DNA from 3 places in the Shinella sp. NM-101 genome. Region 1 is predicted to be linked to each of the others. Evidence: predicted binding sites of a transcription regulator. Region 1 holds the regulator's gene; each other region holds the start of a gene.
The links. The regulator HrcA, encoded in region 1, represses chaperone genes, less so after heat shock. The targets are predictions, from matches to a motif close to GTTAGCACTCNCNNNNNGNGAGTGCTAAC.
Positions count from the first base shown of each region.

Region 2: groES (co-chaperone GroES) is a predicted target of HrcA. The motif match lies at 7,596-7,624, and genes of this name have one in related genera.
Region 3: groES (co-chaperone GroES) is a predicted target of HrcA. The motif match lies at 8,130-8,158, and genes of this name have one in related genera.

Region 1 is NZ_JACBFT010000012.1:15,734-26,068, forward strand. Features, by position in the region: gene hemW (radical SAM family heme chaperone HemW) at 1-135, opposite strand, end outside; gene rdgB (RdgB/HAM1 family non-canonical purine NTP pyrophosphatase) at 142-786, opposite strand; gene L0976_RS20260 (VOC family protein) at 795-1,211, opposite strand; gene rph (ribonuclease PH) at 1,225-1,941, opposite strand; gene hrcA (heat-inducible transcriptional repressor HrcA) at 2,093-3,175, shown strand; gene grpE (nucleotide exchange factor GrpE) at 3,295-3,918, shown strand; gene ptsN (PTS IIA-like nitrogen regulatory protein PtsN) at 4,085-4,549, opposite strand; gene hpf (ribosome hibernation-promoting factor, HPF/YfiA family) at 4,623-5,198, opposite strand; gene rpoN (RNA polymerase factor sigma-54) at 5,448-7,007, opposite strand; gene lptB (LPS export ABC transporter ATP-binding protein) at 7,154-7,951, opposite strand; gene L0976_RS20300 (LptA/OstA family protein) at 7,979-8,542, opposite strand; gene lptC (LPS export ABC transporter periplasmic protein LptC) at 8,550-9,218, opposite strand; gene sppA (signal peptide peptidase SppA) at 9,431-10,335, shown strand, end outside.
Region 2 is NZ_JACBFT010000013.1:98,088-108,422, reverse strand. Features, by position in the region: gene L0976_RS21375 (plasmid partitioning protein RepB C-terminal domain-containing protein) at 1-528, shown strand, start outside; gene L0976_RS21370 (UvrD-helicase domain-containing protein) at 614-3,415, opposite strand; gene L0976_RS21365 (hypothetical protein) at 3,375-4,763, opposite strand; gene L0976_RS21360 (3'-5' exonuclease) at 4,968-5,939, shown strand; gene L0976_RS21355 (DUF429 domain-containing protein) at 5,956-6,777, shown strand; gene L0976_RS21350 (hypothetical protein) at 6,774-7,046, shown strand; gene L0976_RS21345 (usg protein) at 7,221-7,493, opposite strand; gene groES (co-chaperone GroES) at 7,776-8,090, shown strand; gene groL (chaperonin GroEL) at 8,145-9,773, shown strand; gene L0976_RS21330 (hypothetical protein) at 9,872-10,294, shown strand.
Region 3 is NZ_JACBFT010000020.1:38,218-48,552, forward strand. Features, by position in the region: gene L0976_RS24920 (glutathione binding-like protein) at 78-785, shown strand; gene L0976_RS24925 (FAD-dependent oxidoreductase) at 925-2,142, shown strand; gene L0976_RS24930 (EAL domain-containing protein) at 2,326-5,124, shown strand; gene L0976_RS24935 (hypothetical protein) at 5,158-5,604, opposite strand; gene groL (chaperonin GroEL) at 6,083-7,720, opposite strand; gene groES (co-chaperone GroES) at 7,775-8,071, opposite strand; gene L0976_RS24950 (TIGR01459 family HAD-type hydrolase) at 8,391-9,239, shown strand; gene L0976_RS24955 (bifunctional riboflavin kinase/FAD synthetase) at 9,259-10,239, shown strand; gene L0976_RS24960 (hypothetical protein) at 10,247-10,335, shown strand, end outside.

The DNA.
Region 1 (10,335 bases):
GTGGCGCACATGGCTGTTGAAGTCGCAATAGGGGCATTTGGCGGCACAGAACGGCCAGTGCACATAGATGCCGAAGCCGGGATCGGAAAGGTCCGCTCCCATGCTCGGCCGGATATCGAAGGGCACCGCCGTCATCGAGCTTCAGGCCTTCAGGCAGGTTTCGACGAAGACCTTGAAGGCGCGGGCGCGGTGCGACAGCGCGCTCGCGTCGCCCGGCTTCCAGCCATGTTTTTCCTCCGCGCTCATCTCGCCGAAGGTCGTCTCAAAGCCCTCCGGCTGGAAGACGGGATCGTAGCCGAAACCCTTGTCGCCGCGCGGCGGCCAGATCACATGGCCCTCTACCTCGCCGCGGAAGAGTTCCGTATGGCCGTCCGGCCAGGCAAGGCAGAGCACGGAGACGAAGCGCGCGGTGCGGTCCTTTACGGCCGTCGCGCCCTTTTCGGCCAGCGCCTTTTCGACGTTCTCCATGGCCATGGCGAAATCGCGCGTGCCGTCTTCCTTTTCCGCCCAGTTGGCGGTGTAGACGCCCGGCGCGCCGTCCAGCGCGTCGATGACGAGGCCGGAATCGTCCGAAAGCGCCGGAAGGCCCGAGGCTTTCGCGGAGGCGAGCGCCTTGATCGTGGCATTCTCCTCGAAGGTCGTGCCCGTCTCGTCCGGCTCCTCGAATTTCAGCTCGGCGGCGGACCTGGCGGAAAAGCCGAAGGGGGCGATCAGGTCCTCGATCTCGCGGATCTTCCCGGCATTGTGGCTGGCGACGACGATCGTCTTGGTATCGAGCTTGCGCATGAAGGTTCCTAAGCGATGTTCCAGAGGCCCGGCTCGGCACATTCGAGGCTGTTGCCGGCGGGGTCGCGGAAATAGATGGAGCGGGCGCCGTTCGGCCAGCGGAAATCCGCTTCGATGGCGATTCCGGCTTCTTCCAGCTTTTTCACCCAGAAATCAAGCTCCGGCCCCGGCACGCGGAAACAGGCATGGCCCGGCCCGCTCGCTCCGTGCGCCGGCACGGGAAAGGCCTGCGGCGGCGGGGGAACGGCGGTCTCCTTCGCATTGAAGATCAGGAGAACGCCGGGGCCGCAGCGAAAGAAGACGTGGCGGTTGCCCTGCCGCGTGATCTTTTCGAGGTCGAGGATGCCGCCGTAGAAGGCTTCCGCCGCGTCGAGGTCGTCCGCGTAGAGCGCGGTTTCGAGAATGCCTTCGATCGCGGCGGTCATGATCGGGCCCCTCTCAGGCGATCGCCTGCTTCTGCAGGGCGACGAGGTCGGCGATGCCGCCCCGGGCGAGCGCCATCAGGCTGGAGAATTCCTCCTCCGTGAACGGCTTGCCTTCCGCGGTGCCCTGGATCTCGACGATGCCGCCCGAGCCGGTCATGACGAAGTTGGCGTCGGTCTCGGCGGCGGAGTCTTCGAGATAGTCGAGGTCGATCACCGACTGGGCGGCGAAGATGCCGCAGGAGATCGCGGCGACGTGATCCTTCAGGACCTTCTCCACCTTGATCATGCTGCGTGCTTCCATCCACTTCAGGCAGTCGTGAAGGGCGATCCACGCGCCGGTGATGGAGGCCGTGCGCGTGCCGCCGTCGGCCTGGATGACGTCGCAGTCGACGGTGATCTGGCGCTCGCCGAGCGCTTCCAGATCGACGACGGCGCGCAGCGACCGGCCGATGAGGCGCTGGATCTCCTGCGTGCGGCCGCCCTGCTTGCCGGCCGCGGCTTCGCGCCGCATGCGTTCGCCGGTGGCGCGCGGCAGCATGCCGTATTCGGCCGTCACCCAGCCCTTGCCGCTGTTGCGCAGCCATGGCGGGGTCTTGTCTTCCAGGCTTGCCGTCACCAGCACATGCGTGTCGCCGAACTTGACGAGACAGGATCCCTCGGCATGCTTGGAGATGTTGCGCTCGAAGGAAACCTTGCGCATCTGATCGGTTTTTCTGCCGGACGGCCGCATTGCGAACTCCTGTCTGAGATATGTGTGAGGCTGCTTTAGACCGTTTCGCCGGGCGAGGGAATGGCGGAGGGACAAGGTGGGGGAAAATCCGTTTTGCGCCGGCCGGCGAAATCACTATATTCCGGGCGGACAACAGGGTTGCAGTTCGAAGATGGTTTTGAAGAATCCTCCGGGACCTGACATTCAGGCGGCGCTCGACGAGCGTTCGGGCGAGATCTTCCGCCGCATCGTCGAGACCTATCTGGAAAGCGGCGAGCCGCTCGGCTCGCGCAACCTGTCGCGCATCCTGCCCATGTCGCTCTCGCCCGCCTCCGTGCGCAATGTGATGAGCGACCTGGAGGAACTCGGCCTCATCTATTCGCCGCATGTCAGCGCCGGCCGCCTGCCGACGCAGCTGGGCCTGCGCTTCTTCGTCGATGCCTTCATGCAGGTCGGCAATATCTCGGCCGAGGACCGTGCCTCCATCGAGCGCCATGTGCGCCCGCACGGCCAGAAGCACACGGCCGTCGAGACCATGATGAACGAGGCGAGCCAGGCGCTGTCGGGCATGTCGCGCGGCGCGGGCCTCGTCATCACCACCAAGAACGACGCCGTGCTGAAGCATGTCGAGTTCATCCGGCTGGAGCCGACCAAGGCGCTGGTCGTGCTGGTGGGCGACCACGACCAGGTGGAAAACCGCATCATTGAGTTGCCGGCCGGCGTCACCGGTTCGCAGCTCACCGAGGCGGCCAACTTCCTCAATGCCCATCTTGCCGGCAACACGCTCATCGAGGCGCGCTCGCAGCTCGAGCGCCTGCGCGGCGAGATCAGCCGCGAGCTCGACAAACTGTCGCAGGGCCTCGTCGAGCGCGGCCTCGCCGTCTGGTCCGGCGGCTTCGACGAAGCCAAGCCGACGCGGCTCATCGTGCGCGGCCGGGCGAACCTGCTGGAAGGCCTCGCCGGCGCCGACGACATCGACCGGCTGCGCATGCTGTTCGACGACCTGGAGCGCAAGGACAGCCTGATCGAGCTTCTCAATCTCGCCGAGACCGGCCCCGGCGTGCGCATCTTCATCGGCTCGGAGAACAAGCTCTTCTCGCTCTCCGGTTCCTCTCTGATCGTCGCGCCCTACAGGGACAGCGACGAGAAGATCGTCGGCGCCGTCGGCGTCATCGGGCCGACGCGGCTCAACTATTCCCGTATCGTGCCCATGGTGGACTATACGGCCCAGCTCATGTCGCGGCTTTCGCGCTGAAGTGTGCCTGATGGCGGCATGCGGCGCATCGAACAGCCATTCCGACCATCGGCCCTTGATTTTTCAGGCCCAAAGCTCGATATCGGGCACAACCCCTAAAATGCAATTCGGAGTACGTCATGACCGACGAGACCAAGAAACACGGACCTGACGAAGCGGTCGAAAACAACGTCGCCGCGGAAGCATTCGCCCCGCAGGAGGCTGCCGCCGGCGCGGACGCTCCGGCAGAGCCCGACCCGGTCGAGCTTCTGAAGGCCGAGAACGCCGAGCTCAGGGACAGGTACCTGCGCCTGGCCGCCGAGATGGACAACCTGCGTCGTCGCACCGAGCGCGACGTGAAGGACGCCAAGTCCTATTCCGTCGCGGGCTTTGCGCGCGACATGCTGGCCGTCTCCGACAATCTGCGCCGCGCGCTCGACGCCATTCCGCCCGATGCCCTTGCCGGGAACGATACGGGCCTGAAGGCGCTGGCGGAAGGCGTCGAGATGACCGAGCGCTCCATGCTGGCCGCGCTCGAGCGCCACGGCGTGCGCAAGCTCGACCCGATCGGCGAGAAATTCGACCCCAACTTCCACCAGGCGATGTTCGAGGTGCCGAACCCCGATGTCGCCAGCAACACGGTCGTCCAGGTCGTGCAGGCCGGTTACGTCATCGGCGAGCGCGTCCTGCGCCCGGCCATGGTCGGCGTCTCCAAGGGCGGCCCGAAGGCTCCCGCCGGCGAGGCGAACGCCGCACAGGCCTGAGGCTGCCTTTCGACAGGGCCTCCATGGCGGCAGGACTTTTTCGATGGACCGGCGCCCGCATCGACAACGATGCGGGCGTTTTCTTGTGCCGTAAACGCGAGAACCGCCGCAGGCCATGGGGTCTGCGGCGGTTCTTGCAAGCGATCGATCGGGTTGTTTTTCAGCCTCAGGCCGCGTTGGACGCCTGTTCCTCGCTGAGGCAGGCATAGATCGCGCTCTCGGTGTCGGAGGCCCGCAGCTTGGCGACCATGCCGGGGTCGCGCAGCACGCGGGCGATCCGCGAGAGGGCCTTGAGGTGGTCGGCGCCGGCGCCTTCCGGCGCAAGCAGCAGGAAGACGAGGTCGACCGGCTGGTCGTCCAGTGCCTCGAAGTCCACGGGGGTCTCGAGCCTCGCGAAGAGGCCGGTGATCTGCGAAAGCTCCTTCAGCTTGCCGTGCGGGATGGCGATGCCGTTGCCCACGCCGGTCGAACCGAGCCGCTCACGCTGAAGGATGACGTCGAAGATCTCACGCTCCGGAATTCCGGTGATCTTTGCCGCTTTTAACGCCAGTTCCTGAAGCAGTTGCTTCTTGGAGTTGGCCTTCATCGCCGGAATAATCGCACTCTGCTGCAGCAAACCTGCCAATGCCATGCTCTTGTCCTCGTGCGCTGGGTGAAGGGTTTGAAGAAGCGTGGTGCCCGTCCCGGCACCACGCTCCCGTCACTCAGCCTTTGATATTGGCTGCATCGATCCAGCCAATATTTCCGTCGTTGCGTCGGTAGACGATATTGAGCTGCTCCGATCCGGCGCTGCGGAAGAGAAGAACCGGCTCGTCCGTCATGTCGAGCGCCATGACGGCGCTGGCGACGGACATCGTCCTGAGTTTCTTCGTGCTTTCCGCGACGATGGTCGGCGCGTAGTCCTCGGGAAGCTCTTCGTCTTCGTCGGGGACCGAATCCATCACCGTGTAGGCCACTTCTGCAAAGGCGTCGTGACCGTTGCCGTTGTGGTGTGCCTTGAGCTTGCGTTTGTACCGGCGCAGGCGCTTCTCGATCCGCTCGGAGGCTGCCTGGAAGGCGGCCAGCGGATCGTTTGCTTCGCCATTGGCCTGCAATGCCGTCCCCGTATCCAGGTGGAGCTTGCAGTCCGCGCTGTACCGCGATCCCGCTTTTTCCACGGTGACCTGGCTCGAATATCCTCCGTCGAAATATTTGGTTACGGCTTCTCCCACCTGCTCTTCAATACGCTGGCGGAAGCTGTCGCCGATTTCCATATGTTTACCGGACACACGCACACTCATGGAGGTTTCCTCTCTTTCGTGATTTGCGTGCAACAGTCTATTCCAACCTCATCCACGTTCCAAGCTTTTCACGCATGCGTCGTTTTGTGCATCGCACGTTGCAAAAAAGCGGGGAAATGTCTGGAATGCCGGGCTGCCTTCTCTTCAGAGTGGGGCGCGCATTAGCCCGTCCCGCTGGCAAAGTCAATTGGCGGATTCCGGCATCGTCCACTTCCTGCGGGCCGAAACGCCTCTGTCCCCGGCTTTGTTTCACGCGGTGGAGGCTTTGGCGAGCGCGCGCTTTTCCCGCCGGCGCTGCACGGAGGAGGGGATGTTCATCGCCTCGCGGTATTTCGCCACGGTCCGGCGGGCGAGGTCCACGCCGCCCCTGCGCAGGGCATCGACGATGTCGTCGTCGGAAAGCACCGCTTCGGGGGCCTCCTGCGCGATCATGGCGCGGATGCGATGGCGCACGCTCTCGGCCGAATGGGAATCGCCGCCCTCGGCCGAGCCGATGGAGACCGTGAAGAAATATTTGAGCTCGAAGAGCCCGCGCGGCGTCAGCATGTACTTGTTGGAGGTGACGCGGCTCACGGTCGATTCGTGCATGCCGATCGCCTCGGCGACCGTCTTGAGGTTCAGCGGGCGCAGGTGGTCGACGCCGTTGAGCAGGAATGCGTCCTGCTGGCGCACGATTTCGCTCGCCACCTTCAGGATCGTGCGGGCGCGCTGGTCGAGGCTGCGCGTCAGCCAGTTGGCCGTCTGCAGGCATTCGTTGAGGAAGCCGTGGTCGGCGCTGTCGCGCGGCGTGCGGCTCGACACGGCTGTGTAGTAGTCGCGGTTGACCAGCACGCGCGGCAGCGTGTCGGGATTGAGCTCGACCTGCCAGCTCCCGTCGGGGGCGCCGCGCACCACGATGTCGGGCACCACGGCCTCCGAGGCGCCCGTCTCGTAGCGCGTGCCGGGCTTCGGATCGAGCTTGCGGATCTCCGCCAGCATGTCGAGAAGGTCTTCCTCGTTCACGCCGCACAGCTTCTTCAGCGTCGCGAAGTCGCGTCGGGCCAGCAGGTCGAGATTGTCGACGAGCGCGGCCATGGCCGGGTCGAGCCGGTCCTTCGCCCTGAGCTGGATCGCAAGGCATTCGCGCAGCGAGCGGGCGAAGACGCCGGGCGGATCGAGCTCCTGCAGGCGCGACAGCACCCGCTCGATCTCGGCGACGGGCTTGCCGAGCTTGAGCGCCGTCTCTGCCGTGCCGCCCTGGAGGTAGCCGGCCTCGTCGAGCTGGTCGACGAGATGCTGGGCGATCAGCCGGTCGAGCGGGTCGGAAAGGACGAAGGGGACCTGCTCGTTCAGCACGTCGCGCAATGTCTTGCGGCTCGCCACGAAGTCGTCGAGGTCGTAGCCCTCGCCGTCCCCGCCCGGCATGGATTTCCACTGGCCGATCAGTTCCGGCGCGTCCGCCGTGCGGGGGCTGGCATCGTCGGGGAAGACATTGTCGAGGCCGCCGTCGAAGGTCTCGGATGCGCTGCCCGCCGTACCCGCGGTGGCGGAATCGTAGAGGTCCGGCTGGAAGCCCTCGTCCGTGCCGGTATTTTCGCCATGCCCGCGCTCCTCGCCGACGAGGAAATGATCATCGGACGCGCCGTTCTCCACCCGCGTGGCATCGTCCCCGGCCGCGATCTCGAGCAGCGGGTTCTTCTCGACCTCCTGCTCGATGAACTGGGTCAGCTCGACATGCGTCATCTGCAGGAGCTGGATCGACTGCATGAGCTGCGGTGTCATGACCAGCGACTGGTTCTGGCGCAGGAAAAGGCTGGCGGCGAGTGCCATGCGGACGCTCTACTCTCCCGGAAGGCGGCCCACGGCCGTCAGGGCCGGGGTGGCGAAATCCAACTGGCCCAAAAATTGCTTTTTATATCCGTTCGGTCAAGCGGCAGCCGCGAACTTGGTGAAGGCGCGGCGTTGGCGCGCGCAGTTCAGAGGCTGAAATTGTCGCCGAGATAGAGGCGGCGCACGTCCGGATTGGTCACGATGTCGTTGGCCCGGCCATGGGTCAGCACCTCGCCGGCATGGATGATATAGGCGCGGTCGATGAGCCCGAGCGTTTCGCGCACATTGTGGTCGGTGATGAGCACGCCGATGCCGCGCGAGGTGAGATGGCGCACCAGTGCCTGGATGTCGGCGACGGAGATCGGGTCGACGCCGGCAAACGGCTCGTCGAGCAGCATGAAGGTCGGGTCGGTGGCGAGCGCCCGGGCGATTTCGAGGCGCCGGCGTTCGCCGCCCGAAAGCGCCACGGCCGGCGATTTGCGCAGGTGCGAGATGGAGAACTCGGCCAGCAGGCTGTCGAGCTTGTCCTCGCGCCGCGTCCTGTTCTTGTCGTGCACTTCGAGCACGGCGCGGATGTTCTCCTCCACCGTCAGGCCGCGGAAGATCGAGGCCTCCTGCGGCAGGTAGCCGACGCCGAGGCGCGCGCGCCGGTACATCGGCATGGTGGTGACGTCGTGGCCGTTGATCTCGATCGAGCCTTCGTCGACGGGCACGAGGCCGGTGATCATGTAGAAACAGGTCGTCTTGCCGGCGCCGTTCGGGCCGAGCAGCCCGACGGCCTCGCCGCGGCGCACGACCAGCGACACGCCGTCGACCACGCGCCGGTCGCGATAGGTCTTCGTCAGCCCGCGGGCGATGAGGGTCCCCTCGTAGCGCGACAGGTCGGCGCTGCGCTGGGGCTCCGGCGCGGCCTTCTTCGGGCGGCGCGTCAGGCGGGTGAGCAGGGAAGATGACACGGGAGAAGCGCTATATCAGTTCGTTTTCTGGCGGGATTTGGGGTCGAGCTGGATCATGACGCGGCCGCCGCAGGCATCCAGCTTCGCTTCGCCGGTGCGCATGGTGACGGAGAGCTGACAACCGACGAAGACGTTCTCGCCTTCCGAAAGCACCACCTTCTTGCCCTTGAGGACCAGCGTCTCGTTGTCGAGGTTGAACGTGCCGGTATCGGCGGTCGCCTCCTGCGTCTGAGACTTCAGGTAGACCTTGTCGAAGACGTCGATCTTCTCGATGTCGGCATTGCCGCTGGCGACGGAGCCCTTGCCGCCCGACTTGTAGTGGACGACCATGCGGCCTGCCTGCAATGTCGTCGTGCCCTGCACGACCTTCACATTGCCGGTGAATTCGGCCTTGTTCTCCTGGTCGCGGATCTCCAGCGCGTCGCTCTCGATCTGGATCGGCTGGTCGTTCGAGAGCTGCACGCCCTTCATCTTGCTCGCCGTCTGCTGGGCGCCGGCATGGCCCGCGGCCAGTGCGAAGCCCGCGGCAAGAACGAAAAGGCTGGCGGCCCGGGCGGGGGCGGAGAGGGTGGCGAACATGGCGCTGTTACTTTTCCCGGTTGCGGATGGCGGCAGGATCGACGTCGACGACGACCTTGCCCTCGAAGACGACGACACGGCCTTTATCCGTCATTCGCAGCGACTGCGCAACAATGGATGCGCCGGGCGAGCGGATGGAAACGGGGTCCTTCGTCTCCATGGTCCCGCCGGTGATGTCGAGATGGGCCGAACGGAAGTCGGCGGCAAGGCCGGTATTGAGGTTGATGGTGAAGGGCCGGGTCATGTCGAGCTGGTTCTTGCCGCGGTCGTAGATGCCGGTCTCGGCCTTCACTTCCGCGGTGGTCGTGTCGTTGACCGGCATCTTCGCCGTGATGTTCTCGAGCGTGATGACGTCGGGCGTCTTCATGTCCTGCAGCGCCCGTTCGGCCTTCATCGAATAGCTGATCCCGTCCTTGTTGCGGCCGGCGATCGCCGGATAGCGCATCACGATCTTGCCGTCCTCGATGGTCGCGCTCTCCACCTGCAGGTCCGAGGGAATATAGGTGCGCACGATGGAGACGACGGCGAAGATCGCGGCGATGACCAGCGCGGCGACCGGCAGCGCGACCTTCAGGATGCGCACGCGCGTGGAATGCCGTGCCGCGAGGCGGTAAGCCTCGGCGGATACGCCCATGCCCTGTGCACCGGTCGGTGCGTCTGTCACGCTGTCCAGCATCTTGCCTGCTTGAAGTTCCGGCCCCGGCCTTTCGCCGCTCGAAGTGACGGCCCGCATATACAACGGGGCCCATATGGCGATTATTCCTGAACAAACAATGGATGTCCAAGAAAGTTCAGCGACGAATTGCCATTTGCGCGGGAAATGCCATATCGATAGGGCCTTCGGCAAGCCACCCCGACGAGGGCAGGCGCCAGCATCGAGGACAGGACATGGATCAATCCGCCATTGCAGACCGCCGGCAACTGCGCCGCAAGCTCACCTTCTGGCGCGTCGCGGCCGTGCTGATCGCGCTCGCGGCGATCTGGGCCGCCGTCGCCTGGCGCGGGCCCGATATCGGCGCGGGCGACCATATCGCCCGCATCAGCATTTCCGGCATCATCCAGGACGACAAGGACCTCCTGGAGCGTCTCGACCGCATCGCCGCGAACGACCGGGCCAAGGCGCTCGTCGTGACGATCTCCTCGCCCGGCGGCACGACCTATGGCGGCGAGGTCATCTTCAAGGCGCTGCGCAAAGTGGCGGAGAAGAAGCCGGTCGTCTCGGACGTACGCACGCTCGCCGCCTCCGCCGGCTACATGGTCGCCACCGCCGGCGATACGATCGTGGCGGGCGAAAGCTCGATCACCGGCTCCATCGGCGTCCTGTTCCAGTATCCGCAGATGAAGGAGCTGATGGACAAGATCGGCGTCTCGCTGGAGGAGATCAAGTCCGCGCCGCTGAAGGCCGAGCCTTCGCCTTTCCACCCGGCCAGCGAGGACGCCAAGACGATGATCCGCGCCATGGTGATGGACAGCTACGACTGGTTCGTCGACCTCGTCGCCGAGCGCCGCAAGCTGCCGCGCCCCGAGGTGCTGCGCCTTGCCGACGGCAGCATCTTCACCGGCCGGCAGGCGCTCGCCGCCAAGCTGGTCGACACGCTCGGCGGGCCGGAGGCGATCCGCGCCTATCTCGACGGGCGCAAGGTGGCCAAGGACCTGCCCTTCGTCGACTACGAGCCGACGCGGCGTTCGGGCATCCCCTTCATCGGCGGCAGCATCCGCGAATTGGCCCGTTCGGTGCTCGGCCTCTCGCTCGACCTTCAACCGACGATCGAAAAGCTGGCCGGCGAGAAGTT
Region 2 (10,335 bases), on a different contig from region 1:
GACGCGTTGGGCCTTCAGGTGGAGTCCGTCATTCGCCGCTTTCGACTGCTGGAAGGCATCAGTCCCGAAGCGGCCGAGATGCTGAAGGATACGCCCTGCTCAATGAAGGTGTTCGATGTTTTGCGGCAAATGTCCGCCGTTCGCCAGATCGAGGCGGCAGATCTGATGATAGGTCAGCACAATTTTACCGTCATGTTCGCTCGAGCGATCCGCGCTGCCACGCCTGACAGCCAACTGGTAACGGCCAAAAAGGTGACGGGCGCGGCTGCAGGTACACCATCAGGCCAACAGATTGCCCGTATGGAACGGGAACTAGCCGCGCTTCAGACGCAAGTGAAAAGCGTCGAAGAAACCTATGGCATCGATAACCTGCACCTCACCGTAGCGCGCGGATATGTCGCCAAGCTGCTTGCGAACGGTCGGATCAGCCGCTGGCTTGCGCATCACCGCCAGGAATATCTCGGGGAGTTTCAGAAGATAGCTGAGATGGAGGCGATCAGGCCCCAGTCCGAGACTACGGAACTATAGGATGAGAAACAGCAGCAGGTCGAGTGCGGCCTGTAAACGCCGGTGTGTAAGAGTAGATTTTCTGGCAAGTTTGACATTTCAGCTTTTATGCACGCAACCGCGTGTGGTCACAATCTGGATACTGATTGCATCCCAGAAACCGGCTGTTGTTACGACCCTTCCGCTCCACCAGATGACCCACGCGGCATGCCGGACATTGAGGTAGCGCGTCACCATCAATGGTTTCGAAACGCAGGTTTTCGACGGCGATCTCCGAGAGTTCCCGGATATATCTGGAAGGCTGGCGGCTATTCGTAAGCAAGAACACGCCGCGGCTCGCGCGAGTCAATGCGACATAGAAAAGGCGACGCTCTTCGGCAAACTCGAAGGTTTCAGGCTGGGGCATGACGAGATTGAGCAATTCATCGTCCTCAATCCGGCTCGGCACTCCGTAGTCGCCTTCGCTGACATCGAGCAGGATCGTGTAGTCGGCCTCAAGCCCCTTGGCGCGATGGAACGACGTCCCCGAAACCTCGATATGCTCGAATTTTGGCGGAGCACGTCTGAACGGATCGAGCTGATTATAGCGCCACAGCACCATCACCTTGAGCTTTTCGCGTCCACCGCTCCGCCATTGCCCCGAAATCCCGCCCAGGAACGAATTGAGCCGCTGCAATAACTGATGACACGCCTTGCCAAAATCCGGCCTGCTCCCTTCACCGCTGATCGGAATGACCCGGATCGATCGTGGAATGGCCGGCCGTGTCGACCGCACCGACTTCTTTAGCTGCGCGGAATTTCTCTGCACGAAGCCGGCGGCGGTCTCGGCGATCAGCTGATTACAACGGTACGTCTGCTCCAGACGGCCTTGCCAGCTTGCGCCAAAATTCGCCTCGAACTGCGTGAAGATGGTGATGTCCGATCCGGCAAAGCGATAGATCGACTGCCAGTCGTCGCCGACGGCAAAGATCTTGGTGAACGGTTTTTGATGTTTCAGCGCCTTGATCAGGTTCGCGCGCGGCTCCGAGATATCCTGGAACTCATCGACGAGGATCAGGGAGTAGGGGCTCCGATACGTCCCCGTCTCCACGAGACGTGTGGCGTTGGCGATCATCGAGTCGAAATCGATGCGGTTGGTTTCTTCCAGCTTCCGGGAATAGGATTCCGTGATTTTCCAGATCGCCTGCGCAAATTCCCTGGCACGAGTCCGGTCATGGAGCGATTTGGCACGCTCGAGCAGCATGTCGAGGGTCAGATGGCTGGCGCGGATGTGCTTGATACAAACCGCAATCAGCTTGTGATAGTGCTTGATGACGACTGGCTCGAGAGCCTTGACGATTGCCGTGTAGCTCTTTTGCTCGCACGGAATGCCTCGTTTTGTGATCTCGGCTTCAAGGACTGGAATCAGCGATCCATCGCGCGCTTGTGCCGACGTCGTCTGGAACACGTCCATCCCGGCCTTGCGGTAGCCGGCCATCTTGTGTTCGGCATGGGCGACGTAGTTTTCGAACGGGGAGGAACCGTCAGCATTGATGGCCAGATGCTCATGGATGGTGTTGCTGGCAGGGTAATGGAAGTCCGGATGAACCTGCCGGATCTCGCCGTTCTCTTCTTCGATTGGGATCTGGCGCTCATACTCGAACTCGACGGAGTTCAGCCAGAGCCAGTTCACGATTGTCTGTTCCTGCAGCGATTTCACATACACGCCGGCCATCGTGCAGATGGTCGCATTGCCATTGCGTCGACGCGCAGAGAGGTAGCGATCGTAGTCGGATCTGGTATCGAACACCTCCGCCGGAATATCGGCCTTGGGATGAAGGAGAAGGAGATTGATCCAGAGTCTGGCAAATTCCACGTCCGACCGCAGCAACTCGTCAATGATCTGTTCGATGATCCTGGCTTCGCCCGCAGGATGTTCCACCCAGTCTGCCAACTGGGGTGGGCGGCCTTCGACCTCTTCGATAATGCCGCGACCGAGCGCATGAAACGTGGTCACTTTGCATTGGAGATTTGCGGTGTCGACTGCAAGCTGCCGGGCTATCCGTTCCTTCAGCTCGTCGGCTGCGCTCTTGTTGAAAGCGAGCACGAGAATCTCTTCAGGGCGGTAGAGCTGCTTGTCGAGGACATAGGCGACCTTGCCGACCGTGGTGGCGGACTTGCCCGAGCCGGCCGATGCAACGAGAAGATTGTTGTCCTCCAATCGTATGCAAGCCTCGCGTTGCTGTTCGGACAACGACCGGCCGTCCAGGTCGTCGAAGAAGGATCTGTATCTCGACAGTTCGCTGGAAACGAACGTGTCGTTGTATCTGGTGCGCACGTCCGGATCGGTAATGAAGGAGAGCGATCGCGGAAGCGCCCCTTTCAAGGCGGCCGGCATCAATTCCGGATCGAACAGAGGGTGCGAGAGCGCTGCTGCGGCTTCGCTATCCACACTGGCAATAGCCCGCGCCAGATCGGCATGTGCGAGATATTGGCGTTGGCCCTCCACGATGGCCAACAATTTTTGATCCACTTCGGTCAGACGCTCGGGGTCGGAGCAGATCAGTTCGAAAAGATGGCTGTTGATGAAACTGTAAAGATCGGCCGCCAGTCTGGTTGCGGCCTCTTCTCCAAGACAGGGCAGGGTATAGATCTGATTGCGCGACCGGACTTCGACCGAATGCCAGAGCAGCGACTTGCCGACGGAAATGGCTAGAATGTCCAGGCAAGAGAGAGTGTCAGCGCCGTTCAGTTTAATTTGTATGGTCGCCGGCAACGATGGGCGTAACGTCACCTTCCATTTCCCTTGGGGAATAAGGCGCGCAAAGAAACCAGGCCGGTACGTTCGAACACGATCAGACATCAGATTTTCGTTGCTACCAGAAAGTTCAGCCTGGAAGCCATGCACAATCGATCCAATGCTGCTCATATCGTCTCGCGAATGCCGCCATCTCACGGACATTGGCCTGGGGCGTTTGACAAGCCCGGGCGCAGGTGGTGACCACGTCGCGATAAAAGGCTGGCGAAACCGACCGGATACCCTCGTAGTTCATCAGCAGGTCTGGAAGGCGTTCCGTGATCGCCTCGCCGCGAGGCGCCATGACAATGGTCGGCGGTGTGCTATGTGCACTGATCAAGACGTACCTCCAACTGGGGTCGGCCTGTCCCTGCGCCGGAACGAGTTCGCAGGGACAGGCATCACCGCCCCCGGAAATCTCCTGATAGATCGCTTCGATCGCCTGGGCTTTCCTGGCGATCAGAACATAAGGTCCTGCAGGCGTGTAACCGCCCATGCGCTCGTCGTACTCGATACCCAGGAGGCGTGTCAGGTCGTATCGGGCGGATCCGTCGAGGCTGGCCCGTTCCGTGGTAAACCAACGAAGCTGACGTAGGGTGATTCCGGCCGCGGCCGCGATGTCTTTCGGCGGATTGGGCCAGCAAGCTACCAGATGCTTGGCGATTTCAGGCGTATTGTCGTGTTCTTCGTAGGTCGGGAATTCGTCATCATCATCATCGGTATCCTCTGACGGGTCCTCTCCTAGAAGCAACCACGTTCTGCGGCTCATACCGTCATGATGAAAATAACGGGGCTGATCCGGCGGGAGCGATGTCTCCCAGGATGACAACCATAGACCTGCTTGCCAGCCCCGGTCTTCGAGGAGAACAGACGTTGGTTCGCGCATAGGCAAGTCCAGCCATTGATGGATGCTGTCCTCCAGCTTTCGATTGCTGAGCCTAAGAGGCCGGCGATCCGCTCTCCAGTCGTGGTCCTCGCGTGCATCGTGACAAAGAGCTTCGACGGATTCGGCCAGCGACATGTCTGCCGGATCGTATTTCTTCAATAGCCACGCAGAAGCATCTTGGGCTGATCGCAGAGATGCAGGAACTGTCTTATCCTTGGCGTCAGCAATCTCAAGGCGGACGCCGATCTGGGCCAGATCCTCTGCCAGCCCCGGATCTGCCTGTGCCACGTAGCGATTCATACGAAGAACATCTGGTAGGCCGCGCAATCCCTTTGCGTTCTTCCAGGCGGTCAGCAGTACGCCGCACAATGATTTAGGCTGGTCCACCGGCGAGAATGTCAGCCAGCGGATCGGCAGACCGGCGACGGTGACGCCGTAGAGCATGATAGGATGCAGTCCACGTTGTGCCGCATTCGCCAGCCTTATGGGATCGCGTACAGTAACAATGCCATGCTGAGAGTGGTGGAACAGGAATTTGGCGATTGAGACGTAAAAGTGATGTTCCCGGTTTGGCTGGGGTTTCCGCTCGTTCATGACTGCTCTCAAAGTCATCAAATCAATGTGGGCATCCTACGATTTCGAGGCCTAATCCTAAAGTCCTTCCTTGCCCGAAAGAGCGATTGTTCGAAATCCCTATAGCCGGATGGCCCCAGGCGAACTGGAGCGGGGAAGGGCGTTGCTCGTACCGGCGCCAATACGTATTGTGCGTTCGAAGACGCTGCAATCGATTGGAATGGAATGACTTCGCAACTCGACTTCTTTGCAGCTCCTGTTCCCGTAACCAAGGAGCGAGTTGCCCGGCCGCAGGTCATCGCGAAGGACGCAGTAGGCATTGATGACGAAACCATGGCACATCATCTGGAAACCACCGGCAACTACCGCATATTGCGAAAGCTTCAGCCGCGTCCAATCGTAAAATATCCACATCCGGGTTTTCCGCGTCGCGGCATCATCCTCGATACCGAAACGACCGGCCTCAACTACCGCACAGATGAAATCATCGAAATCGGCGTGATCGCCTTCACCTTCAATGATGCTGGAGAACTCGGCGACGTCACTGGTGTCTATGGCGGACTGCGGCAGCCGGCAATCGCCATCCCGGCGGACATCTCCCGCCTGACCGGGATTACTAACGACATGGTTGCGGATCAGGCCATCGATACTGTCCTGTTGAATGCCCTGATCGAGCCCGCCGATCTGATCATTGCCCACAATGCAGGTTTCGACCGCCCGTTCTGCGAAGCATTCTCGCCGGTCTTCGTGCATAAGGCCTGGGCCTGTTCCGTTTCGGAGATTGGCTGGTCCGCGCGCGGCTTCGAGGGCAGTAAGCTCGGCTACCTAATCGGCCAGTCCGGATATTTTCATGATGGTCATCGTGCGGTCGACGATTGTTTTGCTCTGCTGGAAGTGCTCGGGCAGGTGCGACCGAGCATGGTCACCGCGCCATTCGCCGAACTTTATCAGGCCAGCCAGCGGTCGCGGGTTCGCATCTATGCGGAAAACAGTCCCTTCGACATGAAGGACCATCTCAAGGCGCGCGGATACCGCTGGTCTGACGGATCGGACGGCCGTCCGAAATCCTGGTGGATTGAACTTCCCGAGGAGACATTAGAGGGGGAGATGCACTTCCTTCGCACGGAAATCTATCGATGGGATGCAGATCCGCCGGTCAAATACCTGACGGCATTCGATCGCTTCAGGGCCAATTGAATAGTCGGGGAAAGCAATGACGACCATTCTGGGTATTGATGCGGCGTGGACCACGAGCCAGCCGAGCGGTGTCGCGCTGGTTTCCTCCACGGCTGGTAATTGGCGCCTGATCTTTGCCGGATCTTCCTATCGTCACCTTTTGGATCACGGCAACGAAAGCCCGATCTCGAATTCACGCCCTTTTGGTTCCGTCGCAGAACCCGCCGCTCTCCTTGCTGCTGCAGAGGAAACAGCTCAGGCTCCTGTCGATCTTGTTGCCGTAGATATGCCCCTGTCTCTTGGGCCAATCACCGCGCGGCGTGTTTCGGACGATCTGGTTTCTGCAGCCTATGGCGCCCGTCATTGTAGCACGCACACGCCGAGTGCGATCAGACCGGGAAAGATCAGTGACGATCTGAGGGGCGGCTTCGAGCGCTGCGGATATCGCCTGCTGACGAAAGAAGTTGGCGTGCCGGGCCTTTTGGAAGTCTACCCGCATCCGGCTCTGGTCGAACTGTTGTGCGCCGAAAGGCGGCTGCCTTACAAGCAGGGCAAGGCCCGCAATTACTGGCCATCGGAAACTCCCGCCGGCCGGCGCATCAAACTCTTCGAAACTTGGCAGTCCATCATCGACGGATTGGACCAGGAAATAACAGGCGCTTCTAACGTTTTGCTGCTGCCTTCCCCCGAGGCTCCGGCATGGCAGCTGAAGGCGTTTGAAGACACGCTTGATGCCGTCATTTGCGCCTGGATTGGAATATGTGTCTACGAAGGAGCCGCTATACCGTTCGGCGATGACACCTCGGCGATCTGGATTCCTCAATCTAAACTTTTGTCATCGCGGCGGGGCCGGGCATGATCGGATTTCTGAGGCAGTGGATCGAACATCGCCGGGTGATCCGCCGCCGTTGGCAGGAGGACGCCAGGCGGCTTGCCGTTGCGGATCCAGTCAATGCCTATTACGAGGCGCAACGAAGAGCAGCGCGAAGCCGGGCGCAAGGTCATGCCAGCGAATACTGGCATTGGGCCAAGGTCGCCAGCGAGGTTGCCCGAATTGAGCCGCGTGCCGCAATGGACTTCGAGGTCGTCAAGGCGATTGCCGATCACGAAAACATTGGTCGCCGCTGAACACGCGCATGGCACTTCGCGGTCAGTAAATCATCGAGTATTTTCAGCCGTGTGGCGAATGTAACAGATAGGGCGTTGGTTCGATTCCTTTCAAGATCTTTACTGACCGACCACCGAGCTCATCAAGCCTCGGCCGCGAAAGAGCTAGGAGGATAAAAATCCAGTTTCAAGACCTCAGTGGAGCTTGAACTCGCCTTCGACACGGCGCCATTCGTTGGGTCCGATCAGACGCTGATGGGTATAGCGCACGGAATGCAGGGGACCATCGAGGGTGGTCTGCCAGTAATCCAGGAACTTGTGCATCTCAGGAAAATCGGGCGCCAGGTCGTAGTCCTGCCAGACATAGGTCTGCAGCACGGATTCAAAATCGGGAATGCGGTAAAGGATGTGAGCGGTGGTAAGACCGTAGCCGTTGAGCTGACGTTCCAGATCCGATGAAAATCGCATGCTCATCTCCGTTTTCATGACACTGTGAAGGTGGCGGAAAATTTTGCGGCCATCAACGGATTTTTGAACGCGAATGCGCTGTTTGTCGTTCCTTTCCAGCGTGTTAGCAGCCCTTTCATTCGAGTGCTAATTTTTCTATTTCGCCCTCTTGAAATCGAAAAATCTCAAAACCAGATTTTTTCGCGCAAAAAGCTCGACAAGAGGTTTTGCACCCGCCCGGACTGGTCATCCGGTCCGGTCAGGGGGAACAACGTCATCATTGTTTGTCCATCGGAGGAAAACATGTCGTTCCGACCGCTTCATGATCGCATTCTCGTCCGCCGGGTTGAATCCGAAGAAAAGACCAAGGGCGGCATCATCATTCCCGATACCGCCAAGGAAAAGCCGCAGGAAGGCGAGGTCATCGCTGTGGGTCCCGGTGCCCGCAACGAGGCCGGCCAGATCCAGGCGCTCGACGTCAAGGCCGGCGATCGTATCCTGTTTGGCAAATGGTCCGGCACCGAGATCAAGATCGACGGCGAGGACCTGCTGATCATGAAGGAAAGCGATGTCATGGGCATCATCGAGGCCCAGGCCGAGCAGAAAAAAGCTGCCTGAGCTCTCCACCCCGAAACCATCAGTCAGATAGCTGCCTATTGAGGAGTTAAGGAAATGGCTGCGAAAGAAGTCAAGTTTCACACCGATGCCCGTGAACGCATGTTGCGTGGGGTCGATGTACTCGCAAACGCCGTGAAGGTGACGCTTGGCCCCAAAGGCCGCAACGTCGTCATCGACAAGTCCTTCGGCGCACCGCGCATCACCAAGGACGGCGTATCGGTGGCCAAGGAAATCGAGCTGGAAGACAAGTTCGAGAACATGGGCGCCCAGATGCTGCGCGAAGTGGCATCGAAGACCAATGATCTTGCCGGCGATGGTACCACCACTGCCACGGTTCTCGCCCAGGCCATCGTCAAGGAAGGCGCCAAGGCCGTCGCCTCCGGCATGAACCCGATGGACCTGAAGCGCGGTATCGATCTCGCCGTCGACGCCGTCGTCAAGGAACTGAAGACCAACGCGCGCAAGATCACCAGCAATTCCGAAATCGCCCAGGTCGGTACGATCTCGGCCAACGGCGATTCCGAGATCGGCCGCTATCTCGCCGAGGCGATGGAGAAGGTCGGCAACGAAGGCGTCATCACCGTCGAAGAAGCCAAGACAGCAGAAACCGAGCTCGAAGTCGTCGAAGGCATGCAGTTCGACCGCGGCTACCTGTCGCCCTACTTCGTCACCAATCAGGACAAGATGCGGGTCGAACTGGAAGACCCCTATATCCTGATCCACGAGAAGAAGCTGTCGAATCTGCAGGCGATGCTCCCGGTTCTGGAAGCCGTCGTCCAGTCCGGCAAGCCGCTGCTGATCATCGCTGAAGACGTCGAAGGCGAGGCACTGGCTACGCTCGTCGTCAACAAGCTGCGCGGCGGCCTGAAGATCGCTGCCGTCAAGGCTCCGGGCTTCGGCGACCGCCGCAAGGCGATGCTGGAGGACATCGCCATCCTGACGGGCGGTACCGTCATCTCCGAAGACCTCGGCATCAAGCTGGAGAATGTCACGCTCAACATGCTCGGCCGCGCCAAGAAGGTGGCGATCGAGAAGGAGAACACGACCATCATCGATGGCGTTGGCTCCAAAGCGGAGATCGACGGTCGCGTTGCGCAGATTCGCGCCCAGATCGAGGAAACCACTTCCGACTACGATCGCGAGAAGCTGCAGGAACGCCTTGCCAAGCTCGCCGGCGGCGTTGCCGTCATCCGCGTCGGTGGCTCGACGGAAGTCGAGGTGAAGGAAAAGAAGGACCGCGTCGATGATGCTCTGCATGCGACCCGTGCGGCCGTCGAGGAGGGCATTCTGCCGGGCGGCGGCGTTGCCCTGCTCCGTGCCGTGAAGGCACTCGACAATCTCGACGCCGCCAACCAGGACCAGAAGGTCGGTATCGAGATCGTTCGCCGTGCGATCGAGGCTCCGGTCCGCCAGATCGCCGAGAACGCCGGTGCCGAAGGCTCCGTCATCGTCGGCAAGCTGCGCGAGAAGGCTGACTTCTCCTATGGCTGGAATGCCCAGACCGGCGAATACGGCGACCTTTATGCTCAGGGCGTCATCGATCCGGCCAAGGTGGTCCGTACCGCGCTCCAGGATGCGGCCTCCGTGGCCGGCCTTCTGGTGACGACGGAAGCCATGATCGCCGAGAAGCCCAAAAAGGAAGTCGCTCCGGCCATGCCCGCCGGCGCCGGCATGGACTTCTAAGGTGATCGATACAGGCCTGCCCTGCCCTCGGGGGCAGGCCTCCCCTTCGAACCATCCATCGGACCAGTTTCATCGGCCGGGATCAATGGAGCCAAGCTATGAGAAAGGAGAACATCAGCAAATCGATACCGGAAGAAGCAACGGCCGCGATCAGCGCCGCGCATCTGCTTCATCCGGCCAAACATTTCAATCACCCGCGTGACGTGCTTGCCGCCCCCGACATCGGCAAGGAAGAGAAGCGGGCGATACTCGCGTCCTGGGCGTCCGATATCTTCGCGATCGAGTCCATCCCGGCCCTCCGTCTTTATCCCGGAACGGACAAAGCGGTGTCCTATGACGAAATCATTGAAGCGCTGAAGGCATTGGACAAGGACGATGAGCAAAGTGGAAAACAAAGCTCGTCTCCTACCTTCAATGTCTACGGAGCCAATCGCCGCAGACTGCACGCACGCAGGCTTGGCGGCCTTGGCCTGTGCAGCTACCGGAAAGGAGGCAGCCGCCGACAGCCATTCGAATTCTAGACATTCCATCTGACCTGCCGCGTGCCTCCTTGAGGATGCGG
Region 3 (10,335 bases), on a different contig from region 1:
GAAATTTCCCGCCCGCACCCTGACATCGGCCGGCGCGCTGTCCTATCTATGAACCCTCACCCGCAAGGAGTCCGTCCATGGCAGACCTGTCGTCCTTCCCCATCACCAAGAAGTGGCCCGCAAGGAACCCCGACATCATCCAGCTCTATTCGCTGCCGACGCCGAACGGCGTGAAGGTATCGATCGCGCTGGAGGAACTCGGCCTTGCCTATGAGCCGCACCGCATCGAGTTCGGGCCGGAGGGCGTGAAGTCGCCGGAATTCGTGTCGCTCAACCCGAACGGCCGCATTCCCGCGATCATCGATCCGGACGGGCCGGGCGGCAAGCCGATCGGCCTCTTCGAATCCGGCGCGATCCTCGTCTATCTCGCGGAAAAGACGGGCAGGCTCATCCCCGCCGATCCCGCTGCCCGTTACGAGACCCTGTGCTGGGTGATGTTCCAGATGAGCGGCATCGGGCCGATGTTCGGCCAGTTCGGCCATTTCCACAAGTTCGCCGCCGACAAGGTCGCCAACAATTCCTATCCCGTGGAGCGCTACCGGGACGAATCGAAGCGCCTCCTGTCCGTACTGGAGGCGCGCCTCAAGGATCGCCCTTGGGTCATGGGCGACGAATACACCATCGCGGACATCACGACGTTCCCGTGGGTGCGCGGCGCGGACGTCTTCTATGGCGGCCGCGAGGCCCTGGACTATGCGGGCTTCCCCGCCGTCATGGCCTGGCTGGAGCGGTGCCTTGCCCGGCCGGCCGCACAGAAGGGCCTGGAGATCCCCGCCGCGTCCTGACGCAGACGAAGGATCCGGCGGCGTGGCGACGCGTTGACGCCGCGCGCCGGAGCGCGCTACCTCTTGGGCAGCGCGCGGCCGCTTTGCGTGCGGAAAACAAAATGCCCGAGGGCAGGGCGAGAGACGGGACGGAAGCATCGTGACGGGAAGACTGGTTGTTGTGGGCGGCGGTCAGGCCGCGTTTGCGCTCGTTGCCAAGCTGCGCGCGCTGAAGGACGAGCGGCCGATCACCATCCTCGCCGCCGAGGCGAGCCATCCCTACCAGCGCCCGCCGCTTTCCAAGAAATACCTGCTCGGCGAGGCCGACCTTTCCCGCCTGATGTTCCGGCCGGAGAACTGGTACGCTGAAAACAACGTCGACATCCGCCTGTCGACCGAGGTCACCGCGATCGACCGCGCGGCAAAGACGGTGAGCCTCGGCGACGGCTCCACCCTGCATTACGGCGTCCTGGCGCTCGCCACGGGCGCGACGCCCCGCCGCCTGCCGGCCGAGATCGGCGGCGACCTGGAGGGCGTCTTCACGGTGCGCGACTACCGCGATGCCGACCGCCTCGGCCTCGAAATGCAGGAGGGCCGCCGGGCGCTCGTCGTCGGCGGCGGCTATATCGGCCTCGAGGCCGCGGCCGTCGCGCGGGGCAGGGGGCTGCATGTCACCGTCATCGAGATGGCCGACCGCATCCTCGCCCGCGTCGCCTCGCCCGCCACGGCGACGATCCTCAAGGCCATCCACACCGCGCGCGGCGTCGACGTGCGCGAGAAGACCGGACTCGTCCGCCTCCTCGGCGAGAACGGCCGTGTGACCGGGGCGGAGCTCTCCGACGGCTTCGTGCTGCCGGTGGACGTGGTGATCGCCGGCATCGGCGTCGCCGCGAACGACCGGCTCGCCCGCGATGCCGGGCTGGAGGTTGCGAACGGCATCGTCGTCGATGCCCATGCCCGAACCTCCGATCCCTCCATCTTCGCGATGGGCGACTGCGCCGTGCTTCCCTTCGAGGGCAACCGCGTGCGGCTGGAATCCGTGCAGAACGCCGTCGACCAGGCGGAAGCGGCCGCCGCGGTCATCGCCGGCGGCGATGCGCCCTACGTGCCGAAGCCCTGGTTCTGGTCCGACCAGTATGACGTCAAGCTGCAGATCGCCGGCTTCTGCCTGGGCTTCGACGACACATTCGTGCGCCCCGGCCAGCGCGAGGGAGCTGTCTCGGTCTGGTATTTCCGGGGAGGAAAGCTGATCGCCGTCGATGCCGTCAACGACGCCAAGGCCTATGTCGTCGGCAAGAAGCTGATCGAGATGGGCCGCACGCCCGACCGCGCAGCCCTCGAAGACCCGGCGACGGACCTCAAGGCGCTGACGCTCTGAGGCTCCGCCGTGCCAGGGTTGAGCGGCTTTGCTGCTCTTGATGGAGACGGTTGTGTCATTTTGATATTTGTTAAGCATGGGCAGACGTAAGGTCGGGCATCGCCATCTCGAACTGGGGCGGTTTACGGATTTTTCAGGGGTGCCGGGATGTCTGGAGCCATCTTGCCCTCCCACCGGTGATCCATGTTCCGCATCCTTGCCTGCATTACCGTCGAGCACGACCTTCGCCTCGTCCTGCTCGCAGCCCTGATCTGCTTCCTGTCCTCTTACGTGGCGGTAGCGCTGGCGCAGCGCGCGCGGGCGGCTGAGAAGATGGCCCGCACCCTGTGGCTGGGGGCGGCGGGCACGTCGAGCGGCTTCGGCATATGGGCGACGCATTTCATCGCGATGCTCGCCTATGATCCCGGCGTGGTCGTCGGCTACGACATGAGGCTGACGCTGGTCTCGCTGGCCGTCGCCATCGTGGTCACGGCGATCGGCCTTGCGCTCGCCACCTATCTTGCGGGCCGCAGCGCCGTCGTCGCGGGCGGTCTCCTGCTCGGCGCAGGCATCGCCTCCATGCACTATATCGGCATGTCGGCGGTGGAGTTGCCCGGCACGCTTCACTGGAACCATGCCTATGTGGCCGCCTCCGTCGTCTGCGCCGGCCTTTTCGGCGCGCTGGCGCTGCTCGTCTGCATGCATCCCCGGCCGCGGGCGCGCGAGCGGGCGCTCGCCACGATCCTGATGGCATTCGCCGTCGTGTCGCTGCACTTCACGGGCATGGCGGCCGTCACCGTCGAGCCGGGCCTGATGCCCGTCAGCGACGACACGCTGATCTCGACGGGCCTCATGGTGCCGCTGATCGCGGCGGTCGCCTTCTCGCTGCTCTTCGCCGGCCTGACGGCGGCGGTCTTCGCCCGCCAGGCCGAGCTTGCGGCGACGGAGAGCACGCGCCAGTTCGCGATGATCGTGCAGGGCGTCAAGGACTATGCGATCTGCATGCTCGACCCCGAAGGCCGCGTCGCCAACTGGAACGAGGGCGCCGAGCGCCACAAGGGCTACAAGGCGCACGAGATCGTCGGCCAGCATTTCTCGCGCTTCTACAGCGCCGAGGACCGCGCGGCCGGCGTGCCGGAGCGCACGCTCCGCATCGCCCGCAAGGAAGGCAAGTGCGAGAGCGAGGGCTGGCGCTACCGCAAGGACGGCTCGCGCTTCTGGGCGAATGTCGTGCTCGATCCCATTCACGATGCCGACGGCGCGCTCGTCGGCTATGCCAAGATCGTCAAGGACGTGACGGAGGAAAAGGCGGCGGCCGACCGGCTCGCCGAGGTGACGAAGAACCTCGACCTTGCCCTGGAGAACATGTCGCAGGGCCTTTGCCTGTTCGACAAGGACGAGCGCCTGCTGCTCGCCAACAGGCGCTACAGTGAGATCTTCGGCTTCCCGGACGGCCACATCCGGCCGGGGATGACGTTGCGCGAGATCGTCGAGCAGGGTGTCGCCCACCTCTGCTCGGATCCCGAGGTCTGGCAGGCGAAGGCCCGCGACGTCCACGCCCGTCGCCGTGCCGCCATCCAGGCGAATGACGGCGGCGCGATCGTCGAGAAGCTGCCGAGCGGCGTCTCGGTCCAGTTGCGCTACCGCACCCTGCCGGATGGCGCATGGGTCGCGACCTATGAGGACGTCTCGGAGCGCCTGCGCTCGGAGGAACAGATCTCCTTCCTCGCCCGCCACGACAACCTGACGGGCCTGCCGAACCGCGCGAGCTTCAACAACCGGCTGGACGCCGACCTCGATGCCGCCCGCCGTTCCGGCTGCAAGGTCGCGGCCATCGGCATCGACCTCGACAAGTTCAAGGAAATCAACGATACGCGCGGCCACGCGGCCGGCGACGAGGTGCTCGTCACGCTGTCGCGGCGCATGCAGGCCTGCCTCGGCGCGGACGAGACGGTGGCCCGCTTCGGCGGCGACGAGTTCGCCGCGGCGAAGCGCTTCGAGGACATGTCGGAGCTGACCGATTTCCTCCAGCGCCTCGAATCCTGCCTCAACGCGGAAATCCGCATCGACGGCTACGACATCAAGCCGGGCGCCAGCCTCGGCGTGGCGATCTATCCGCAGGATGCCGACAATATCGAGGCCCTGCTCAACAATGCCGACCTTGCCATGTACCGTGCCAAGGAGGCGCTGACGGAGACGGTCTGCTTCTACGAGGTCTCGATGGACGAGGCCGCCCGTGATCGCCGCCTCATCGCCAACGATCTCTGGCAGGCGGTGGAGCGCAGGGAACTGCAGCTTCACTACCAGGTCCAGAAGGCGGTCAATTCCGGCGAGACGATCGGCTACGAGGTCCTGCTGCGCTGGCACCATCCGGTGCGCGGCACCATCCCGCCGTCCGCGTTCATTCCGATCGCCGAGGAATGCGGCGCCATCCTGCCGGTCGGCGAATGGGTGCTGCGCGAGGCCTGCCGCGAGGCCGCGACCTGGGACAACGACCACAAGATCGCCGTCAACCTGTCGCCCGTCCAGCTCGGCAACGCCGACGTCGCCGACCTCGTCCAGCAGGTTCTGCTGGAAACCGGCCTCGGCCCGCACCGCCTGGAGCTGGAGATCACCGAATCGACCATCATCGGCGACAAGGAACGCGCGCTGCAGACGCTGCGCCGCATCAAGGCGCTGGGCGTCACCATCGCCATCGACGATTTCGGCACGGGCTATTCGTCGCTGGAGACCCTGCGCGCCTTCCCCTTCGACAAGATCAAGCTGGACCGAAGCTTCATGAGCGAGGTGGAGGCGAGCGCCGAGGCGAAGGCGATCATCCGCGCCATCCTGGCGCTCGGCCGGACGCTGCGCGTGCCGGTGCTCGCCGAGGGCGTTGAGACGCGCAGCCAGCTCGACATCCTTCTCGACGAAGGCTGCGACGAGGCACAGGGCTACTTCCTCGGAAGGCCGGCGCCGATCGAGCGCATCCGGCCGGCCGGGCAGGCCAGCGAAGCCGCCTGAGGCGGGATCGGGGTGGCCGGATGGCGCGGGCGCCTACTGCCGCTTGAAGCGGCGCCCGGCAAGGTCGATCTGGAAGCGCGGAAAGATGAAGACGCCGATGATCGTGCCGGCGTATTTCTCCTCCAGGCCTGTCGATTCGCCGACGCAGAACACCGGCTGGCGCGGCGCGCCGTCGAGGTGGATCGTCGTGGAGAAGCAGAAGGACGAGGAGGAGGCGGCCGCCTGCTCGAAGAGTTCGAGCACCCGCGTGCGGTCGAGCGGCTCGTAGCATCGGATGAGGTTGAGAAGCCCGCAGGCGCGCTGCGGCAGGCCATGCGCCTGCGCCGCCTTCTCGCCGAGCGTGAAGAGGCCGTTGGAGAGATCGCCGGTCCAGCGCTCCGTCACGCAATATTGCGTGAGCAGTTCGTTGTCCGTCTCGTCGAAGCCCATCGAGCCCGGCAGAAAGGGCGCCGAGAGATCTGTCTTGATTATCTTGAACACCTACGACCCCAGGGCAGTTGCTCGAATTCGGACGGCACGTCCTCCCGCAAGGGGGCACGACATGCGCAAAAGACGCTCCGGCTGACATTTCTCGCGAAACCGCCGAACCATTTTCTCATGTACTGAACTGCGTCCGGCTTCCACGGCATGCGGATCGGACGTACGCGCGAAAAACCGCGGTCGACTTTCGTTCGGGTCTTCCGGCGGCTTTCTGGAATTGGGAGTTCGGCGGCACGGCCGACCGTTGCGTCAAAACCAGCACCTGAACCCCGGGTGAATCTTTAAAGTTCACTTGGGGCGCCTTTATAGTTGGTTTTTTGATGCCTTCAACGTCTTTTTGATAATTATTGTACAAATGGAAAAATTCTTTTCACGGCAACGATACAGATTTGGCCGCCGCGAAAATGCAGAAAGGGCGGCCCGAAGACCGCCCTTTCCGAACTGAACCGGTTTGGCTCGGATGCAGGACCCGAAGGTCTTACATCATGTCCATGCCGCCCATTCCGCCCATGCCGCCCGGCATAGCCGGAGCGTCCTTCTTGGGCAGTTCGGCGATCATGGCTTCCGTCGTGATCAGCAGCGAGGCAACCGAAGCGGCGTTCTGGAGCGCCGTGCGGACGACCTTGACCGGGTCGACGATGCCGAGTGCGATCAGGTCGCCGTATTCGCCGGTCTGGGCGTTGTAGCCGTAGTTGTCTTCGTTCTTGTCGAGGATCTTGCCGACGACGATGGAGGCTTCGTCACCTGCGTTTTCCGCGATCTGGCGAACGAGGGACTGGAGAGCCTTGCGCACGATGTTGATGCCGGCTTCCTGGTCGTCGTTCTCGCCCTTGGCGGCGATCTTCGTGGAAGAGCGGAGCAGGGCGACGCCGCCGCCCGGTACGATGCCTTCCTGAACGGCAGCGCGCGTCGCGTTGAGGGCGTCGTCGATGCGGTCCTTCTTTTCCTTCACTTCGACTTCCGTCGAGCCGCCGACGCGGATGACGGCAACGCCGCCGGCGAGCTTGGCAAGGCGTTCCTGCAGCTTCTCGCGGTCGTAGTCGGAGGTGGTTTCCTCGATCTGGGCCTTGATCTGCGCGACGCGGCCTTCGATTTCGGCCTTCTGGCCGGCACCGTCGACGATCGTCGTGTTTTCCTTGGAGATCGAGACCTTCTTGGCACGGCCGAGCATGTCGAGCGTGACGTTTTCGAGCTTGATGCCGAGGTCTTCGGAGATGACCGTGCCGCCCGTCAGGATGGCGATGTCTTCGAGCATGGCCTTGCGGCGGTCGCCGAAGCCCGGAGCCTTGACGGCAGCGATCTTGAGGCCGCCACGCAGCTTGTTGACGACGAGGGTCGCAAGGGCTTCGCCTTCGACGTCTTCAGCGACGATGACCAGCGGCTTGCCGGTCTGGACGACGGCTTCGAGAACCGGGAGCATGGCCTGGAGGTTCGAGAGCTTCTTCTCGTGCAGGAGAATGTAGGCGTCTTCGAGGTCGGCGACCATCTTTTCCGGGTTGGTCACGAAGTAGGGCGAGAGATAGCCGCGGTCGAACTGCATGCCTTCGACGACTTCGAGTTCGGTTTCGGCGGTCTTGGCTTCTTCAACCGTGATGACGCCTTCGTTGCCGACCTTCTGCATGGCTTCGGCAATGTCGAGACCGACCTGCTTGTCGCCGTTTGCGGAGATCGTGCCGACCTGGGCGACTTCTTCCGAGGTGTTGATCTTCTTGGCCTTGGCCTGGAGATCCTTGACGACTTCGGCGACGGCGAGGTCGATGCCGCGCTTCAGGTCCATCGGGTTCATGCCGGCAGCAACGGCCTTGTGGCCTTCGCGGACGATGGCCTGGGCCAGAACCGTCGCGGTCGTCGTGCCGTCGCCGGCGATGTCGTTGGTCTTGGAAGCGACTTCACGGACGAGCTGGGCGCCCATGTTCTCGAACTTGTCTTCCAGTTCGATTTCCTTGGCGACGGAAACGCCGTCCTTGGTGATGCGCGGAGCGCCGAAGGACTTGTCGATGACGACGTTGCGGCCCTTCGGGCCGAGCGTTACCTTGACGGCGTCTGCGAGGACGTCGACGCCGCGCAGCATCTTTTCGCGTGCGGTGCGGCCGAATTTGACTTCTTTGGCTGCCATTGTGAGAACTCCTGAAGAGGTATCAGCGAATTGGGGAAGGAATTATCGGCGAGATCAGCCGATGATGCCCATGATGTCGGCTTCCTTCATGATCAGAAGGTCTTCGCCGTCGAGCTTGACTTCGGTGCCGGACCACTTGCCGAACAGGACGCGGTCGCCGGCCTTGACGTCGAGTGCGACGACCTTGCCGGATTCGTCACGCGCGCCGGAGCCGACGGCGACGACTTCGCCTTCCTGCGGCTTTTCCTTGGCGGTGTCCGGAATGATGATGCCGCCCTTGGTCTTGGCTTCGGATTCGACGCGACGAACGACGACGCGGTCGTGAAGCGGGCGGAAGGTGGTGCTTGCCATTGTCTTATCCCTCGATCAAATGACATGACGGATCGCGATGCGGACCCGGTGGATTGATGTTAGCACTCGCCGTTAAGGAGTGCTAGCGGAGCCGAGATAGGCGCCCGCGCGTTTCGAGTCAAGAATGGACCATCGAAATTATTTCGGCCGGCATGGTTGCCGCAGCCGGCAGATGGGAGCCATGTCGCACGCCATCAAGGCAGCTTCGTGAATTTTCGCCCGTTTCCCTGTGGATGGGGCAAAATTGCGGGAAGAGGCTTGTTTTCTTGGCGTCGCTTTGCAATGTCAGCCGGGCTCGATCTCGACACGGGAATCCCTGATGGCTCAACGCATCCAATCCTTCCGCGACATCGCCGCGCAGTACGACGCGGTGCTCTGCGACGTCTGGGGCGTCCTGCACAACGGCGTCGAGGCCTTTTCCCACGCGTCCGAGGCGCTCGCCGAAGCCCGCGCGGCCGGTCTTGCGGTCGTGCTCATCACCAATTCCCCGCGTCCCCATCCCGGCGTGAAGGTGCAGATCCGCGGGCTCGGCGTTCGCGACGACGCCTATGACCGCATCGTCACCTCGGGCGACGTCACCCGTTCGCTGATCGCCGAAGGCCCGGGCAAGGTCTATTTCATCGGGGCCGAGAAGGACCTGCCGCTGCTGGACGGTCTCGATGTCGAGACGGTCGGGCTTAAGGAGGCCGGCATCGTCGTCTGCGCGGGCCTGCGCGACGACGAAGTGGAAGCCGTCGAGGACTATCGCGAGGAACTGGCGGCGCTCGCCGCGCGCGGCCTGCCCTTCATCTGCGCCAATCCGGACCTCGTCGTCGAGCGCGGCCACAAGCTCATCGCCTGCGCCGGCGCGCTTGCCGGGCTTTATGAAGAGCTCGGCGGCACGACCCGCATCGCCGGCAAGCCGCACCGGCCGATCTACGAGAAGTCGCTGGCCGAGCTGCGCGCGGTGCGCGGCGCCTTCGACATGGCCCGCGTGATCGCCATCGGCGACGGCATGCCGACCGATGTCCGCGGCGCGCAGGCCTATGGCCTCGACGTGCTGTACATTTCAGGCGGCATCCACGCGGGGCACTATGTGGAAGGCGGGCGTACCGACGAGGCAAGGCTCGCCGCCTTCCTCGCGACGGAGGATGCCCATCCGAAATGGTGGATGCCCCGGCTGCAGTGACGGGATGGAGACGGTCGGCATGACGGTATTTCACAGGAACGAGACCAGGGAGCCGCTGCCGGAGCCTCTGCGCGGCGGCGTCATCGCGATCGGCAACTTCGACGGCGTGCACCGCGGCCACCAGGCCGTGCTGCAGCGAGCGCTCGACATCGCGGCGGATCGCGCCATCCCGGCGCTGGTGCTGACCTTCGAGCCGCATCCGCGCACCGTCTTCCGCCCGGAGCGCCCCGTCTTCCGTATCACCCCGGCTCCGCTCAAGGCCCGCATCCTCGAAGGCATGGGCTTTTCCGCCGTCATCGAATATCCCTTCGACCGCAGCTTCTCCGAAATCTCCGCCCACGACTTCATCGGCTCCGTCCTCATGGACTGGCTGCACGCTTCCGAGGTCGTCACCGGCTTCGACTTCCATTTCGGCAGGGGCCGGGAAGGCGGCCCCGCCTTCCTGATGGCGGCCGGCCAGGACAACGGCTTCGGCGTCACGCTCGTCGACGCCTTCCGCGACGAGAATGCCTCGGTCATCTCCTCCAGCTTCATCCGCGCGCTGCTCGGCGAGGGGGAGGTCGCGGAAGCCGCCGGCCAGCTCGGCTACCGCTATACGGTCGAGGCCGAGGTGATCGGCGGCAAGCGGCTCGGCCGCACGCTCGGCTATCCCACCGCCAACATGCAGCTTCCGTCCGAGGTGGAACTGCGCAACGGCATCTACGCCGTGCGTTTCCGCCGCCCGGACGGCAGCCTCCACGACGGCGTCGCCAGCTACGGCCGCCGCCCGACCGTCGATGCGAACGGCGCCCCGCTGCTCGAAACCTTCCTGTTCGATTTCTCCGGCGACCTCTACGGCGAGGTCTGCGCCGTCTCCTTCTTCGGCCACCTGCGCGACGAATTGAAATTCGACGGCCTCGATGCCCTCGTGGTGCAGATGAAGCGCGACGAGGAGGAGGCAAGGGCCCTGCTTTCCGGCGTCAGGCCGCTCGGGGCCATCGACCGGCGTCTCTGTTTCTGAGGCCGCGATGAGCGGCGCGCATTGCCCCGTCCATCTCTTCCGTTCGGTGGGCTTTGCGCCTTCCGGCGATACCGTGGTCAGCATCGCGCCCATGGA